One region of the Streptomyces sp. NPDC059679 genome, then DNA from elsewhere that is predicted to be linked to it. Evidence: riboswitches for the same ligand, from Rfam matches in the RefSeq annotation. Region 1 holds a riboswitch; each other region holds the start of a gene.

Region 1 (4,193 bases):
CGCCGGGATTCCATCAACAGCCGGCTCCCGACGAAGCCGCGTTCGCGAGTGTCGGCGGGCACTGTACGAGATCGAGCAACCGCTGGGTCGCGACAGTGAACTCCTCACTGTCGCCCAGTTCTTCGAGCGTTGTTCCCGAGAGGTCCACCAACTCCGTCTCGACCCCCGTGGCCGCTCGCTCCATGACATCGTCCCCTCTAGACGCTCCGCGCCGGCTCAGGCGAGGCCTCTTCACATGGTGGCCCACCCGATAATGATTGCGGAAGGGCGAAAGGGGCCAGTGGGTGTCGGGCCCATCAAGATTTTGGGACACCCGGGGGCGTCAGGTGGCCGCGCTTCCCGGCCAATTCATTTCCGGCGCGTCCGGTCGGGCACGGGCGGGGGCTGCGGTTCCGCGCCCGGCCGTGGCGCTCCGGGTCAGGGCTGGGAGCCCGGCTCGAGGGCGGTGACTTCGAATACTTCACCGCAGACCTGGAGGGAGCGCGCCGACGTCTTCATGGAGCGGTAGGAGTCCGGCGGGTAGGCGCGAATTTCGGACGCGGTCCGCCAACAGGGCTTGTCGGACAGGCCTTTGTTGAGGGTGTGCAGACTCGCGTAGGCGCTGTCGCCAGGTTTCAGGACGACCGTGGGCCGCGCCGGTCCTCGGCGGGCGGCGGGGTCGCCGATAGCCGTGCCGGGGGTGTCGAGCAGGGAAACGCCCGGAAAGCCCGTCAGCGTGCAACTGGCCTCACCGGTATTGGTGAAGGCCAGGGGAACATAGACATTGCCCGCGCCGATATCCATCCGGCCGACGGACAGTTTCAGCTGATCCCGGGCGCAGATGCGGCGCGCGGCGGGCGGGGCACCGGAGGCACCCTCGGTGGCGACGGACGGCTTGGCCGCGCTCGGCGCCTTCGCGGGGGTCGAGGCCCGGCCGGAGTCATGCGCGCGCCCGCCGGGTTCGGCGGCGCCGGGCCGGCCGGCGCTCGCGGCCGAATGTGACGCACCCGCGGCGCCGGGCGGCGCGGGCGCCCCGGAGTCCTCGTCGGCGCCGCAGGCGGTGACCGCGGCCAGCGCGCCGATGACCAGTACGGATACGGATAAGACCGGCGGTCGACGCCTCGCGGGCGTCCCGCCGTACCGCTGAGCCATGGGCAACCTCCTGTGGGTCGGGCATCCGGCGGCTCGTCAGCCGCCGCGCCGAGTGCCCCGACTTTCCCCGTCCATTCCCCTTCGACTCCTCTTCCCCCGGTCGGCGTCCTTATGTCTGCGGCGGCATTAATCACATAACAGGGGTAATTCGGCATTGCGGATTCCGTGTCACAATCACCCCATCCGCAAAGTGGTGACGCGGATCACAGTTCATCATCACCGTGATCGATTTCCGGACACAGGTCCGTCGAGACCTTGTCGTGACCTAAACCATGTGTTTACTGTGCCGCACCCGGCGCATTCCATGCACGGGTCTCTCCCTCGCCGGAGCGCCGAGTCCTGCCGTGGCGGAGGAGTGACACGACGACCTGTCACGGCAGGAGCGGGGGAACCAGGTAGGCGCCGTGCCGCGCTGTGTCGGGCGGGACGGCTAGGGGTGAAGTCGCGCCACGGTGCCGGGGGCACCGGGAACGGCGCGGCCGGGCAGCTCCCGCCCGAACCCGACAGCTCACCTCGCAGGCGTCAGGAGAGGATGAGCTCAATGGCTGCACGCGGACGTCACCGACGGCCTCGGCCCCGCCGCGTCTCCCGCGCCTCGCTCGCGTTCACCGCGGGCGGCGCCGGCGTGGCACTGCCCCTCATAGGCGTCGGCCAGGCGAACGCCGCCTCCGTCGACACCTGGGACAAGGTGGCGGAGTGTGAGTCCACCGACAACTGGAGCATCAACACCGGGAACGGCTACTACGGCGGCCTCCAGTTCTCACAGTCCACCTGGCAGGCGTACGGCGGGACGTCCTTCGCTCCCCGGGCCGATCTGGCCTCCAAGGACCAGCAGATAGCCATCGCCGAGAAGGTCCTCGACGCCCAGGGCCCCGGCGCCTGGCCGGTCTGCTCGGTCAAGGCGGGGCTGACCCGCGGCGGCCGGCCCGCGGATGTCACCCCCGGCACCGCGAGCGGCCGCGCCCAGACCCAGACCGCCCCCAAGGCCGCCCCCAAAGCGACTCCGAAAGCCACCCCCAAGGCCACTCCCAAGACCGAGTCCGCTCCGGAAGCCGCGCCCAAGGCCACCACCAAGGCCGTCGACCAGAGCGCGGCAGCCACCAGACCCTCCGGCTCCTCGTACACGGTGGTCGGCGGCGACACCCTGTCCCGGATAGCCGACGCACGGGATGTGGACGGCGGCTGGCAGCGGCTCTACGAGGCCAACCGCCGCGTCATCGGCGGCGACCCGGACCTGATCTACCCCGGCCAGAAACTCGCCCTCGACACAAGCCGGTCCCCCGCCACGCAGCCGCGCCAGACCCACCCCCAACCCGAGCGCACGGACCAGGGCAAGCACCGCTCCGAACAGGCCGAACAGGCCAAGCAGCGCGCCGAGCAGGCGGCCAAGCAGCGAGTCGAGCAGGCCAACAAGGCCCGCGAGCGCGCCAAGAAGAAGTCCGGCTCGGCGGCGCACTCGTCCTCCTCGTCGGCATCCTTCACCTCGCCCGTCGCCAGCCACGCCGTCGGCACCGCCTACGGCATCTCCGGCAGCAACTGGTCCAGCGGCCACCACACCGGGGTCGACTTCCCCGTCGCCACCGGCACCCAGGTGCGCGCCGTGGGCTCGGCCGAGGTGGTCGCCGCGGGCTGGGGCGGTGCGTACGGCTACCAGGTCGTGCTGCGCCACCCCGACGGCATGTACAGCCAGTACGCGCACATGTCGGCACTGACCGTCCACGTCGGCCAGACGGTGTCCGCCGGCCAGCAGATCGGCCGGTCCGGGGCGACCGGCAACGTGACCGGACCGCATGTGCACTTCGAGGTGCGCACCGGCCCCGACTACGGCTCGGATGTCAACCCGCTCGCCTATCTCCGGTCCAAGGGCGTCCAGATCTGAGAGGTGTGTGAGCGAAGGGTGCTCTGCCGCGGCGCGGTGCCGCGGCAGACCCGCCCTACATCACCAGATGTGCCTTCGCGTGCGTGACCTCCTCGATGTCACCGCCCGCCTTCGAGATCAGCCGGTGAGCGAGGTTGTTCAGCGCACGCGCCGCCGCGATCTCCTCGCCGACCCGCGGCTGCGCCGGGTCGTCGGGATTCCGGTTGGCCCGGCCCTGTGCCAGGATCTCGGTCCCGTCGTGCATCCTCAGCCGGACGACCGCCTCGGTCAGGGGTCCGAGCTCACGGAACTCCATTTCGATGTCGCATCCCACGATCGTCTCCATCGCGGTCATCACCTCCTGCTTCATTTACCAGGATGCGCCTGACCCGGCATCCCGGTCGACCGGGAGAGCAGCTCCACGACCTCGGCGTCGCTGGTCTGGGAGAAGTCCTCGTACCATTCGCCGACCGCCGAGAACTCCGCGGGGGTGGACAGACACACCACGTCGTCCGCGTCCTGCCGCAGCGCCTCGGCCGCGTCCGGCGGCGCGACCGGGACCGCCAGCACCACCCGGGCCGCGCCCTGGGCCCGGGCGACCCGGCAGGCCGCCCGTGCCGTGGCACCGGTGGCGATCCCGTCGTCCACGACGATCACCGTCCGGCCGCCGACCGCGACCCGCGGCCGGTCGCGCCGGAACCGCCGCGCCTGCCGTGCGAGCTCCTCTTCCTCGGTTCGCTCCACCTCCTCAAGCTCCTCTTTGCGCGCCCGGCTCATCCGTACGATCGCGTCGTGCACCACCCGCACCCCGCCCTCGCCGATGGCGCCGAAGCCCAGCTCACGGTGGAAGGGGACGCCGAGCTTGCGGACGATGATCACGTCCAGGGGCGCCTTCAGCTCCCGCGCCACCTCGAAGGCCACCGGCACCCCGCCCCGCGGCAGCCCGAGCACCACGGGGTCCTCGCCGCTCAGGGGGGACAGCCGGGCCGCCAGCCGCCGCCCGGCGTCCACGCGGTCGACGAAGATCATGACTCACCCCCTACTACAGGGAGACCCCGCTCTTACGACTCCATCCGAAGTTTCCCCCGTCCGCAAACCGGCGGGGACCCGGTCGGCCGCGTCGGCGCGCGCAAGCGGGCCGGGGCGGCCCACCCTGGAAGCATGGAGAACGCCACGGATCCGAGCGAGTCCGGCCATCTCGTCT
Region 2 (4,193 bases), on a different contig from region 1:
CCAAGACTACGGCCCGGGCGGACATGGATCCGGACGTCCGAATGGCGGACACCCTTGCGTTACGGGGAGGTGTCGAGGGAAAGTCCATAATCGGACCTGTACGGGCATGGCCGGGCCTACTCGGACACCGTTCCGGACAGACCCAGACACGCACGCCCGTATGATATTGGTCTAGACAACGGCAACCCCGCACCTGAAGGGCAACACCATGGCTGAGCGCCGCGTCAACATCGGCTGGGCCGAGGGCCTGCACGCCCGCCCCGCGTCGATCTTCGTCCGGGCGGCCACCGCCGCCGGCGTCCCCATCACGATCGCCAAGGCGGACGGCACCCCGGTCAACGCCGCTTCCATGCTCGCCGTGCTCGGCCTGGGCGCCCAGGGCGGCGAGGAGGTCGTCCTGGCCTCCGCGTCGGACGACGCGGAGGTCGCGCTCGACCGCCTGGCCAAGCTGGTCGCGGAGGGGCTGGAGGAGCTTCCGGAGACCGTCTGACTGGCTCCGCCCAATAAATTCACACGGCGCGGCCGCGGTGACCCATGACAGGGGACCGCGGCCGCACTGTTTATCCAACGCGATACGAAAACGAATACCGGGCTACGCAATACGGGAACGCGAAATACGCGGCCGCGGAAATCCACGGCCGCGACACACCGGCGGCAATTCTTAGAAGTTGTATACGGGGCCGCTGTTAATTCCGGACGCCCGCCGTGTTTACGGAATGTTTCGAACTCCTCACACGGACGGGGCGACGCAGCCGGTATTCCGACATCGAGCGCTCGGCATGCGCCGCGGCCAGCGCCCGCGCGCGGTCGGCGTCGCCGCGCGCCACCGCGTCGACCAGCGCGCCGTGCTCGTCCCAGGACGCCACGGCCCGCAGCGAGAAGTCGGAGCGCAGGGTGGTGCCCGGGGCGGACGGCCCCGGCCTGTGGGCCGGTTCCACCGCATACACCCAGGCGATCTTGCGCCTCAGCTGCACCAGCAGCCCGGCCAGACTCGGGCTGCCGGATGCCTGGGCCAACGTCTCGTGGAACCAGTCGCCGAGCGGCCTCAGCTCACCCAACTGCCCGCGCCGGGCCCGCTCCTGGCCGAGCCTGACCAGGCCGCGCAACACCTTCAGATGCGCCTCGCTGCGCCGCTGGGCGGCCCGGGCGGCCCCCAGGGGCTCCAGCAGCGCGCGGATGTCCAGCAGGTCGGCGGCCTCCCGCTCGGACGGCTCCGCGACGCATGCTCCCGCGTGTCTGCGGGTGGTCACAAAGCCTTCCGACTCCAGGGTGCGCAGCGCCTCGCGCACGGGCACGCGCGAGACGCCGTAGCGCCGGGCGAGGAATTCCTCGATCAGCCGGCTGCCGGGCGCGAAGGTGCCGGAGACGATGTCGTCGCGGATCGCCGTACACACCGCGTGCGCCGAAATCCGGCGACCGCCCGGCATCTCGGTCGTATCGCCGCTCACTTCCGGTCCCGCATTGTTGAACCTCCGCCTTAATCTCCGCGAAACGCAGCCGATTGACGCGTGTTCAACGACTCTATTCTAAACAGCTGGAATTTCCGATGGGCGCGGAGATTTCATGGATATTTTTGGCCAGGCGGCCGGGCGGCCGGGCAGCCAGATGGCCCGGACGGCCATGCGAGTACGCCGAAGGCCCCGGTCCGCGGGACCGGGGCCTTGGGGACCGGGTTCAGGGGCAGGTGTGCGGCGGCGTGGTCAGAGGTTCACGCCGTGCGAGCGCAGGTAGGCGACGGGGTCGATGTCCGAGCCGTAGTCGGGGCTGGTGCGGGCCTCGAAGTGCAGATGCGGGCCGGTGACGTTGCCCGTGGCGCCGGACAGGCCGATCTGCTGGCCGGGGGTGACCGTCTGGCCGACGGAGACGCCGATGGACGACAGGTGGCCGTACTGGGTGTAGGTGCCGTCGTTCATCTTGATCACGATGTTGTTGCCGTACGCGCCGCCCCAGCCGGCCTCGACGACGGTGCCGGAGCCGACGGAGTGCACCGAGGTGCCGGACGAGGCGTGGAAGTCCACCCCGGTGTGGCTGCCGGACGACCACAGGCCGCTGGACGCCTGGTAGCCGGTGGAGAGATACGAGCCGGTGATCGGCGACACGAACGTGTTCAACCGCTTGCGCTCCGCCTCGCGCGCCGCGCGCTCCTTGGCCTCGCGCTCCTGCTTGGCCTTCTTCGCGGCCGCCTCGGCCTTGCGCTTCGCCTCGGCCGCCTGACGCGCGGCCTCCTTGCGGGCCTGGGCCTCGGCCTGCGCCTTGGCGGCGGCCTCCTCGGCGGCGCTCTGCTGGCTCTCCGCCTGGGCCTGGACCTGGTCGGCGAGCTGGTCGTCCATGGCGACCGCCTGGCGCAGCCCGGTGTCCTCAAAGCCGCGCGGGTCGTCCGACGCCGCGAGGGCGGGGGCGGCGAAGCCGGCGACCACACCGGAGGCGGCCAGCGTGGCTATGCCCGCGAGGTTGGCGTTGGAACGAGTGGTGCGGGGGGCCCGGGTGGGGCGGCGGTGCTTCCCGGCGGTACGGGTGAACGCCATGGTCCGGCGCACTCCTTTCCTTCCTCTCGCCTACCGGGTTAGCTGACGGGTTCGGAGCAGGAAGGTCTCCTACGGGCCCCTCCCCCACGCGGGGAAGGCGTCCGATTCACCCCTGGGAATCACCCGTCCGGCGCCGCGGGCGGCGACGGGCGAGGTTGGTTCCCCGGCTCCCCTGGCTCGCGCCGTACGGGGACTCGGCGATGGTTGCCCGTGCCGCGGATGCGGCGTGTCTCGGGCGGACAACCGAACTGACGCTAAGCGTGATCGCATTCGTTCACCAAACGGTTCCGCTTTTTTGTTGGTTTCCCCACAGACACGATCACCCAGACAAGCAATCTCTGCCACAAAGCGGACGAAACGATCGAGGAAACGACCGACAAAAGGAGACCCGGGCGCCTGAGGCGGCGCCAGGGTCCTTGCGGCGACGGCCCGTTGCTCCCTGGTCGGGTCGGCCCGTCGACCTGTCGATCTGTCAGTTTCTCGGTCTGTTGGCCCGTCAGCCCTGGATGACGCGCACCTCGCCGATGCCGAGCGCCTTGACCGGCTCCTCGATCTGCGAGGCGTCACCGACGAGCACCGTGACCAGCCGGTCGGTCGGGAAGGCGCTCACCACCGCGGCGGTCGCCTCCACCGTGCCGGTCTCCGCGAGGCGCGCGTACAACTGCGCCTGGAAGTCGTCCGGCAGATGCTGCTCGACCTGGTCGGCGAGCGTGCCCGCGACGGCGGCCGCCGTCTCGTACTTCAGCGGGGCCACCCCGACCAGGTTCTGCACGGCGACATCGCGCTCGGCGTCCGTCAGGCCCTCCTCCTTCAGCGTGCCCAGTACCTTCCACAGGTCCTCCAGGGCGGGGCCGGTGACCTCGGTGGCCACCGAGCCGCTGATGGCCAGCATCGCGGCGCCCGTGGCCCCTCCGGAGGCGTCCGGAGCCGCGGAGCGGAGCACCTGGCCGAAGGCGCGCACGCCGTACGTGTAACCCTTCTCCTCGCGCAGCACGCGGTCGAGCCGGGAGGTGAGGGTGCCGCCCAGGCAGTAGGTGCCCAGCACCTGGGCGGGCCAGACCCGGTCGTGGCGGTCGGCGCCGATCCGCCCGATGAGCAGCTGGGTCTGCACCGCGCCCGGCCGGTCGACGATGATCACGCGGCCGGTGTCGTCGGCGGTGATCGGCGGCATGGGGCGGGACTCGGCGGCCCCGCCCGTCCAGGCGCCGAGGGATTCGGCCAGCGCCTTGTCGAGGTCGACACCGGCCAGGTCGCCGACGACCACGGCGGTCGAGGTGGACGGGCGGACATGCGTCTCGTAGAAGGCCCGCACGGCCGCGGCGTCGATGCCCTCGACGGTCTCCTGGGTGCCCTGGCGCGGCCGGGACATCCGGGCCTCGGCCGGGAACAGCTCCTTGGCCAGCGCCATCGAGGCGCGCCGCGCCGGGTTGGCCAACTCGTGCGGGATCTCGTCCAGGCGGTTGCGGACCAGCCGCTCGACCTCGCCCTCGGGGAAGGCGGGCGCGCGCAGCGCGTCGGCCAGCAGGCCGAGCGCCTTGGGCAGCCGGGAGACGGGGACCTCCAGGGACACCCGGACGCCGGGGTGGTCGGCGTGGGCGTCCAGAGTGGCGCCGCAGCGCTCCAGCTCGGCGGCGAACTCCTCGGCGGTGTGCTTGTCGGTGCCCTCGG
Region 3 (4,193 bases), on a different contig from region 1:
CATGCGCGGGCTGCGCGAACTGCCGGTGACCTGGGGCCCGATCACCTGGTAAACGCCCTTGGCGCCCGGCATATGTGACATAACGTCAACGGCGTGATCACTGCGTGACCTGGGATACATCTGCTTGTGATGATCGGATGGCGTCGCTATGTTCAACCGACGACTCAGCCGCCACACGAGAGGCAGAACGCATGCGCTCCGGGAACGGTCGACACCGCCGCCCCCGTCAGGCTCCGGCAATCGTGGTCGCAGCGGGGGTGACGGGTGCGAGCATCGCCATGCCGCTCTTCGGCGCCGTCGGCGCCCAGGCCGCGGACGCCACCCAGACCTGGGACCGCGTCGCCGAATGCGAGAGCGGCGGGATGTGGAGCGCCAACGGAGGCAATGGCTTCTATGGCGGTCTGCAGATCACCTTGGACATGTGGAGGAAGTACGGCGGCCAGCAGTACGCCCCGCGCCCCGACCTCGCCAGCCGCTCCCAGCAGATAGCCATCGCCCAGGCGATCCTCGCCGACCGCGGCCCGGACGCCTGGCCGAGCTGTGCGCTGGACGCCGGGCTCGGCGGCCTCGGCGACCTACTGGACGTGAACCCCGACGGCAAGGGCACGCCCGAGTCCAAAGAGGCGAAGGAGCCGACGGGGATCGGCGGCTCCGATACGGGTGAATCGTCCGATAACTCCAGCCGGGGCGATCAGTCGGACGGCTCTGATGGTTCCGGTGGTTCGGAAGATTCCGGCACATCCGACAAGGCCGGTAAGTCGGATCCCTCTGCCACCCCCGACGACAAGTCCGGTGAAAAGGGTGGGAAGTCCGGCGATTCCGGCGAAACGTCCCGCGACGAGGACGGCTCCGCGTCCGGTAAGGGCGACGAGCGCTCCGACCGCGACGCGAAGGGCGAGGACTCCGCCGCCTCCCCCACCGGCCGCCACCGCGGCGCGCCCGACGCCCGCGAGCAGGGCTCCGCGGGTGCGGCGGGCGACGACACCCGGTCCTCGGGCCGCCACGCCTCGCGCGACGACGCGGAGCGCACCGAGATCCCCCTTCAGCCCCTCGGTCGCGAGGACTACAGCGTGCGCGGCGGTGACGATGCGTCAGACGTCACGGACGACCAGGACGGCCAGAAGGTGGACGGAGGGGTGTCCGAGCTCTACGGGGCCGATGAATCCCTCATCGGAATCGACGTGGACCTTGTTCACCCTGGTCAGCGTCTCGATCTCAGCGCCAGGTAGCGGTAGTTCGGGGTGAATTGCCCGATCTGGCGACGGTGAGACATACATCTCGTCACATCGCCCGGCGTGCGCCTGCTGTCCGATCTTTCCGCACCCGGCCTCACCTGCGTAGATGTGGGATGGCTGGGTGCGGATACGGCCTCATTCGCTGGGATGTCGGGGTTTGAACCTCATCGGAAGGTGTGTTTAACGTCTTTCCGCTCGCCACCGCGGGCACCGTCGATCGTCACGCCGAGTCCTGCCGGCGGTCGGGGGGAAACCGACGCGTTTGCGCCGAAGGCAGGAGCGGGGGAACCAAGGTAGGCGCCGTGGCGGCCCGGAGACGGGCCCGTTCGGCTCGGGGTGAAGCCAGGGTGCGGTCAGCCGCATCCGGCCGGGCAACTCACAGTCCGAACCCGACAGCTCACCTCGTAGGCGTCGGTGAGGAACGAACATGCGTAACGACAAGGGTAAGCACCGCCGTCCCTCCAAGGTCACCCGCATCGCCGCGCTCGCCGGCGTCGCTGGTGCGGCCGTCGCCGCACCGCTCCTGGGGGCCACCTCCGCCTCGGCCGCGACCACCGCCCAGTGGGACGCGGTCGCGCAGTGCGAGTCCGGCGGCAACTGGTCGATCAACACCGGCAACGGCTTCTACGGCGGCCTCCAGTTCACCAACTCCACCTGGGCCGCGTACGGCGGCACCTCCTTCGCGGCCCGCGCCGACCTGGCCACCAAGGACCAGCAGATCCAGATAGCCGAGAAGGTCCTGGCCGGACAGGGCAAGGGCGCCTGGCCGGTGTGCGGCACGGGCCTGACCACCACCGGCACCCCGACGCCTTCCACCTCCACCACCCAGCCCTCGAAGCCGGCCGCCAAGCCCGCCCAGCCGGCCGAGACGGCCAAGCCCGCGCAGCCCGCCAAGCCGAAGGCGCAGCCCCGCGAGGAGAGCGAGCACGCCGGGCGCGGGCACGCCCGCCACGCGATCAAGAAGGGCGACGGCGAGTACAAGGTCAAGTCCGGCGACACCCTCTCCAAGATCGCCGATGCGCACCACGTCGACGGCGGCTGGAAGAAGCTCTTCGAGCTGAACAAGGACATCGTCGAGGACGCCAACCTCATCTTCCCGGGCCAGCAACTCCACCTCTCCTGACCCATCCCGCCGGGCCTCCCCCCACCCCGGCTGCCGGGCTTCCCCCCATCCCGGCACCCCGCGAAATCGGCCCCGGCCGGGTGCGCCGCCCCCCACGCGAGGCGCGCCCCGCCGGGGCTTCGTCGGGTGGGCCCTCCGGGCCCGTTAGGCTCGTGCCGCAGAGACAGACCCATATGAAGGAGATCCTCGTGTCGTCCATCGACGTCGTCGTAGCTCGCGAGATCCTCGACTCGCGAGGCAACCCCACGGTCGAGGTCGAGGTCGGCCTCGACGACGGCAGCACCGGCCGTGCCGCCGTGCCTTCCGGTGCCTCGACCGGTGCCTTCGAGGCCCTTGAGCTCCGCGACGGCGACAAGAGCCGTTACGGCGGCAAGGGCGTCGAGAAGGCCGTCCTGGCCGTCATCGAGCAGATCGGTCCGGAGCTCGTCGGCTACGACGCCACCGAGCAGCGCCTGATCGACCAGGCGATGTTCGACCTGGACGCCACCCCGGACAAGTCCTCGCTCGGCGCCAACGCGATCCTCGGTGTCTCGCTCGCGGTCGCGCACGCCGCCTCCGAGGCCTCCGACCTCCCGCTCTTCCGGTACCTGGGCGGCCCCAACGCCCACCTGCTGCCGGTCCCGATGATGAACATCCTCAACGGCGGCTCGCACGCCGACTCCAACGTGGACATCCAGGAGTTCATGATCGCGCCGATCGGCGCCGAGTCCTTCTCCGAGGCGCTGCGCTGGGGCACCGAGGTCTACCACACCCTGAAGTCCGTGCTGAAGGAGCGGGGCCTGTCCACCGGCCTCGGCGACGAGGGCGGCTTCGCCCCGAACCTGAACTCCAACCGCGACGCCCTGGACCTGATCGTCGAGGCGATCAAGAAGGCCGGTTACCAGCCGGGCCAGGACATCGCGCTGGCGCTCGACGTGGCCGCCTCCGAGTTCTACAAGGACGGCGCCTACACCTTCGAGGGCCAGACCCGCAGCGCCGCCGAGATGACCGCGTACTACGCCGAGCTGGTCGACGCGTACCCGCTGGTCTCCATCGAGGACCCGCTGAACGAGGAGGACTGGGACGGCTGGAAGACGATCACCGACCAGCTCGGTGACAAGGTCCAGCTGGTCGGCGACGACCTGTTCGTCACCAACCCGGAGCGGCTGGCCCGCGGCATCGAGAGCAACACCGCGAACGCGCTGCTGGTCAAGGTCAACCAGATCGGCTCGCTGACCGAGACCCTGGACGCCGTCGAGCTCGCCCAGCGCAACGGTTTCAAGTGCATGATGTCGCACCGCTCCGGCGAGACCGAGGACGTCACCATCGCGGACCTGGCCGTCGCCACCAACTGCGGCCAGATCAAGACCGGTGCCCCCGCCCGCTCCGAGCGCGTGGCCAAGTACAACCAGCTGCTGCGCATCGAGGAGATCCTCGACGACGCGGCGGTGTACGCGGGCCGCTCCGCCTTCCCGCGGTTCAAGGGCGCGGTCCTCAAGGGCTGAGCTCCGCCGAGCCTGACGCACGTCCCCGGCCACGGTCCCGTACCGTGGCCGGGGACGGCGTACGTAGCGAAGTCACGACCGGGGAGGCGACGTGCCGGCGGATCGGGATCGGTTCTCCACCGCGACCAGGCTCAGGGCGCTCGGCGAGCACGCCGCCGCCCGGGTCTACCGCGCCCGCATCCGACGCCGCCGCAGCCGGCTCACCGGCCGGGCCGCGCTGCTCGCCCTGGTCGTCTGCTCGCTCGTGGTGGCCCTCGCGTACCCGATGCGGCAGTACATCTCGCAGCGCTCGGACATCTCCGACCAGCGGCGCCAGGCCCAGAAGGAGCGCGAGGACGTCAAGCGGCTGCG
Region 4 (4,193 bases), on a different contig from region 1:
GTCTGGCGATCCAGAAGTTCCAGATCAACCACGGGATCAGCCCCACGATCGGCTATGCGGGGCCGGTCACCTGGGGCGTGATGAAGCTGATCAACTCGCAGAAGGCGGCCGGGCACAACCCGAACAAGGCGAGAAAGTGCCCCACCAACAAGGGCCGTATCGCCTGTGTGGACCTCACCCGCCAGCTGAGCTGGATCCAGGACGGCTCACGGCTGAAGTTCGGCCCGGTGCCGGTGCGCACCGGCCGCGACCGGTATGAGACCCGGGGCGGGCTGAAGAAGGTCTACTGGCGGGACATCGACCACTGGTCGACGCTCTACGACGTCGCGATGCCGTACAGCCAGTTCTTCGACGGCGGCCAGGCCTTCCACTCCATCGCGGGCAGCGTGTGGTCGCCGCCGGGCTCCCACGGCTGCGTCAACATGCGCAAGGGCGACGCCAAGAAGTACTGGAGCCTGCTGCGCAACGGCGACGACGTATACGTCTACGGCCGCAAGCCCGGCACCTGAGCCGCGCAACTGCCTCCCCGGGTCTTTCGGGGCCCGGGGAGGCGGGAAAGCCGCTAGGCGGCCGGGCGGACGCTGCCGTAGATCGGCATCTCGGTGATCGGTGCCTTCTTGACCACATCGCCCGGCTTCGGGGCGTGGATCATCATTCCGTCGCCTATATAGATGCCGACATGGCTGATGTCGTCATAGAAGAAGACGAGGTCGCCCGGCTGGAGGTTGGCGGTCGACACGCGCGTGCCGACCTTCACCTGGTCCCAGGTGGTGCGCGGCAGTGAGACCCCGGCGGCCTTCCAGGCGGCCTGGGTGAGCCCCGAGCAGTCGTAGGAGTTGGGGCCGGTCGCGCCCCAGACGTACGGCTTGCCGATCTGCGCCTGGGCGAAGGCGATGGCCTTGTCGGCCTTGGTGGAGGTCGAGCTGGAGGACCCCGAGGAGCTGGAAGATCCCGAGGTCCCGGACGATCCCGAGGAACCGGAGGAGCTCGACGAGTCGGAGGAGCTCGCCTGCTCCTGCCGCCGCTTCGCCGCCTCCTCCTGCGCCCGCTTGGCCGCCGCCTCCCGCTGCTGCTGGGCCAGCTCCGCCGCCTTGCGCCGGGCCTCCTCTTCCTTCTTCTTCTCGATCGCCGCCAGCCGCGCCTTCTCCTCGACGGTCAGCTTCGACAGCAGCTCACGGGCCTGGGTGAGCTTGCCCTGGACGGTCTTCTTCCTGGTCTTCAGCTGCTGCTGCGACCGGGTCAGCGACGCCAGGCTCTCGCCGGCCTTCGTACGCTCCTTGGCGGCCTTGGCCTGCTGCGACAGGAAGTCGTCGACGGCCTGCTTCTGCTCGCCGGACAGCCGGTCCATCAGATGGGACTGGTCGAAGATGTCCCGCGGGTCCTTGGCGAACAGCAGGGTCGCGGTGCTGTTGGCCATGCCGCCGCTGCGGTACTGCGCCGCCGCATAGCTGCCAAGCTTGCGCCGTGCCTCGTTCAGCTTCTCGGTGCGCTTGGCGACGCTGTCCAGCAGCCGGTCGACCTTGGCGCGCTGCTCGCCCGTGCGCTCCTTGGCGGCGTTGTATGCCTGGGTCGCGGATTCGGCCTGGTGGTAGAGCGTGTCGACCTTCTTCTTGACCTCTTCGACCGTTGGCTTGGGCTTACCGGGCTCGGCGCTCGCCGTCTGGGAGAGGAGGGTGACGGAGGCGAGGGCGGCCGTGGTGACCCCGACGGCGGTGCGGCGGCCGGTGGCCGAGTCCAGTATTCGGGTCCGCGGCTTGCGGTGCGACGCCAAGGGAGGCGACTCCTTCCGTGGACCGCCTACCGGGTTAGCTGTCGGGTTCGGGCGTCGGAAGGTTGCCCTACGGTCCGGGCGGCGGACGGCTGGCGTCGCCGCGCTGGACCGATTCACCCCAGTGGTACGTGGGGGTCCCCGGCTCCGGCTGCCTCGCGGCGGGGCCGGACTCGGCGGAGACAGCCCGTGCCGACGTGGTCGCCGACGGGTTCCGGACCGCCTGATGGAGGACGGTAGTGGTCTTGTGGGGCTCGTGTGAAGGCTGATGTTCGAATTGTCCCGAAACCGTTTCGTGACTTCCGCGCATACGCTGTCAGTGCGGCGCCCTAGACTCGGTGAGCGATGAGCAGCCTCTTTGATGACAGCTTCCTGGCGGACCTCGGGCCCTCGGACGAGGAGCCCCCGCCGCCCGAGGACGACGGCGGGCCCGCCGCTGAGGACGTCCCGAACGACCTCTTCGACGGGAAGTTCGACGCGCCCGCCCCCAGGGAGGCGTACTACCGCGACGGCGCGGCGCGCCCCGCGGTGGATACGGCCACGCTCCTGGAGGGGATGAACGAGCAGCAGAGGGCCGCCGTGGTGCACACCGGCTCGCCGCTGCTGATCGTCGCGGGCGCCGGGTCCGGCAAGACCCGGGTGCTCACCCACCGCATCGCGTATCTGCTCGGCGCGCGCGGCGTGCACCCCGGCCAGATCCTCGCCATCACCTTCACCAACAAGGCCGCGGGCGAGATGAAGGAGCGGGTCGAGGAGCTGGTCGGCCCGCGTGCGAACGCCATGTGGGTGTCGACGTTCCACAGCGCCTGTGTGCGCATCCTGCGCCGGGAGTCCAAGAAGCTCGGCTTCACCTCCTCCTTCTCGATCTACGACGCGGCCGACTCCAAGCGGCTGATGGCGCTGGTCTGCCGGGATCTGGACCTCGACCCGAAGCGGTATCCGCCCAAGTCCTTCAGCGCCAAGGTCTCCAACCTGAAGAACGAGCTCATCGACGAGGAGACCTTCGCCGGACAGGCCTCGGACGGCTTCGAGAAGACGCTCGCCGAGGCGTATGTGATGTACCAGTCGCGGCTGCGCGAGGCCAATGCCCTCGACTTCGACGACATCATCATGACGACGGTCAATCTGCTCCAGGCATTCCCCGATGTCGCCGAGCACTACCGCCGCCGCTTCCGCCATGTCCTGGTCGACGAGTACCAGGACACCAACCACGCGCAGTACACGCTGGTGCGCGAGCTGGTGGGCCCGGGCCCGGCGACCTCCGCCGAGGGCGGCGGTGACGGCGAGGGAATCGGGGCCGCCGAGCTGTGCGTGGTGGGCGACGCCGACCAGTCGATCTACGCCTTCCGGGGCGCCACGATCCGTAACATCCTCCAGTTCGAGGAGGACTATCCGGACGCCACGACCATCCTCCTGGAGCAGAACTACCGGTCCACCCAGACGATCCTCAGCGCGGCCAACGCCGTCATCGAGCGCAATGAGAACCGGCGCCCGAAGAACCTGTGGACCGACGCCGGTGCCGGGGCGACCATCACCGGCTATGTGGCCGACACCGAGCACGACGAGGCCCAGTTCGTCGCCGACGAGATCGACCGGCTGACGGACGCGGGCGACGCCAGGTCCGGCGACGTGGCCGTCTTCTACCGGACCAACGCGCAGTCCCGTGTCTTCGAAGAGGTCTTCATCCGGGTCGGGCTGCCGTACAAGGTCGTCGGCGGTGTGCGCTTCTACGAGCGCAAGGAGGTCCGCGACGTCCTCGCGTATCTGCGGGTGCTGGCCAACCCGGAGGACACCGTCCCGCTGCGCCGGATTCTGAACGTGCCCAAGCGCGGCATCGGCGAGCGCGCCGAGGCGATGATCGACGCGCTGTCGCTGCGCGAGAAGATCACCTTCCCGCAGGCGCTGCGCCGCGTCGACGAGGCGTACGGCATGGCGGCCCGCTCGGCCAACGCGGTCAAGCGGTTCAACGTGCTGATGGAGGAGCTGCGCACGATCGCCGAGTCGGGCGCCGGACCGGCCACCGTGCTGGAGGCGGTGCTGGAGCGCACGGGCTATCTGGCGGAGCTCCAGGCGTCCACGGACCCGCAGGACGAGACCCGTATCGAAAACCTCCAGGAGCTGGCGGCCGTCGCCCTGGAGTACGAGCAGGAGCGCGGCGAGGAGAACCCGGGCACGCTCGCGGAGTTCCTGGAGCAGGTCGCGCTCGTCGCCGACTCCGACCAGATCCCCGACGACGACACCGAGGGCGCCGGGGTCATCACGCTGATGACGCTGCACACCGCCAAGGGCCTCGAGTTCCCGGTGGTCTTCCTCAGCGGCATGGAGGACGGGGTCTTCCCGCATATGCGCGCGCTCGGCCAGACGAAGGAGCTGGAGGAGGAGCGGCGGCTGGCGTACGTCGGCATCACGCGGGCGCGCGAGCGGC

What was found. A riboswitch is a leader RNA that binds a small molecule or an ion and turns the genes downstream of it on or off. The one in region 1 is predicted to bind cyclic di-AMP.
Region 2: another riboswitch for cyclic di-AMP. It lies ahead of ACFV2X_RS48745 (M23 family metallopeptidase); the one in region 1 lies ahead of ACFV2X_RS08540 (transglycosylase family protein).
Region 3: another riboswitch for cyclic di-AMP. It lies ahead of ACFV2X_RS24150 (transglycosylase family protein); the one in region 1 lies ahead of ACFV2X_RS08540 (transglycosylase family protein).
Region 4: another riboswitch for cyclic di-AMP. It lies ahead of ACFV2X_RS37235 (NlpC/P60 family protein); the one in region 1 lies ahead of ACFV2X_RS08540 (transglycosylase family protein).

Annotation. Positions count from the first base shown of each region.
Region 1 is NZ_JBHWES010000005.1:119,144-123,336, reverse strand. Features, by position in the region: gene ACFV2X_RS08545 (DUF4232 domain-containing protein) at 418-1,131, opposite strand; cyclic di-AMP (ydaO/yuaA leader) riboswitch at 1,486-1,667, shown strand; gene ACFV2X_RS08540 (transglycosylase family protein) at 1,673-3,010, shown strand; gene ACFV2X_RS08535 (dsRBD fold-containing protein) at 3,066-3,335, opposite strand; partial or broken gene ACFV2X_RS08530 (phosphoribosyltransferase) at 3,377-4,018, opposite strand; gene ACFV2X_RS08525 (hypothetical protein) at 4,151-4,193, shown strand, end outside.
Region 2 is NZ_JBHWES010000085.1:4,353-8,545, reverse strand. Features, by position in the region: gene ACFV2X_RS48755 (HPr family phosphocarrier protein) at 209-490, shown strand; gene ACFV2X_RS48750 (GntR family transcriptional regulator) at 687-1,427, opposite strand; gene ACFV2X_RS48745 (M23 family metallopeptidase) at 1,701-2,525, opposite strand; cyclic di-AMP (ydaO/yuaA leader) riboswitch at 2,538-2,735, opposite strand; gene ACFV2X_RS48740 (M16 family metallopeptidase) at 3,022-4,193, opposite strand, start outside.
Region 3 is NZ_JBHWES010000023.1:41,242-45,434, forward strand. Features, by position in the region: gene ACFV2X_RS24140 (cytochrome P450) at 1-52, shown strand, start outside; gene ACFV2X_RS24145 (transglycosylase family protein) at 243-1,229, shown strand; cyclic di-AMP (ydaO/yuaA leader) riboswitch at 1,491-1,661, shown strand; gene ACFV2X_RS24150 (transglycosylase family protein) at 1,663-2,358, shown strand; gene eno (phosphopyruvate hydratase) at 2,547-3,842, shown strand; gene ACFV2X_RS24160 (septum formation initiator family protein) at 3,934-4,193, shown strand, end outside.
Region 4 is NZ_JBHWES010000048.1:52,070-56,262, reverse strand. Features, by position in the region: gene ACFV2X_RS37240 (L,D-transpeptidase) at 1-509, shown strand, start outside; gene ACFV2X_RS37235 (NlpC/P60 family protein) at 563-1,771, opposite strand; cyclic di-AMP (ydaO/yuaA leader) riboswitch at 1,779-1,957, opposite strand; gene pcrA (DNA helicase PcrA) at 2,114-4,193, shown strand, end outside.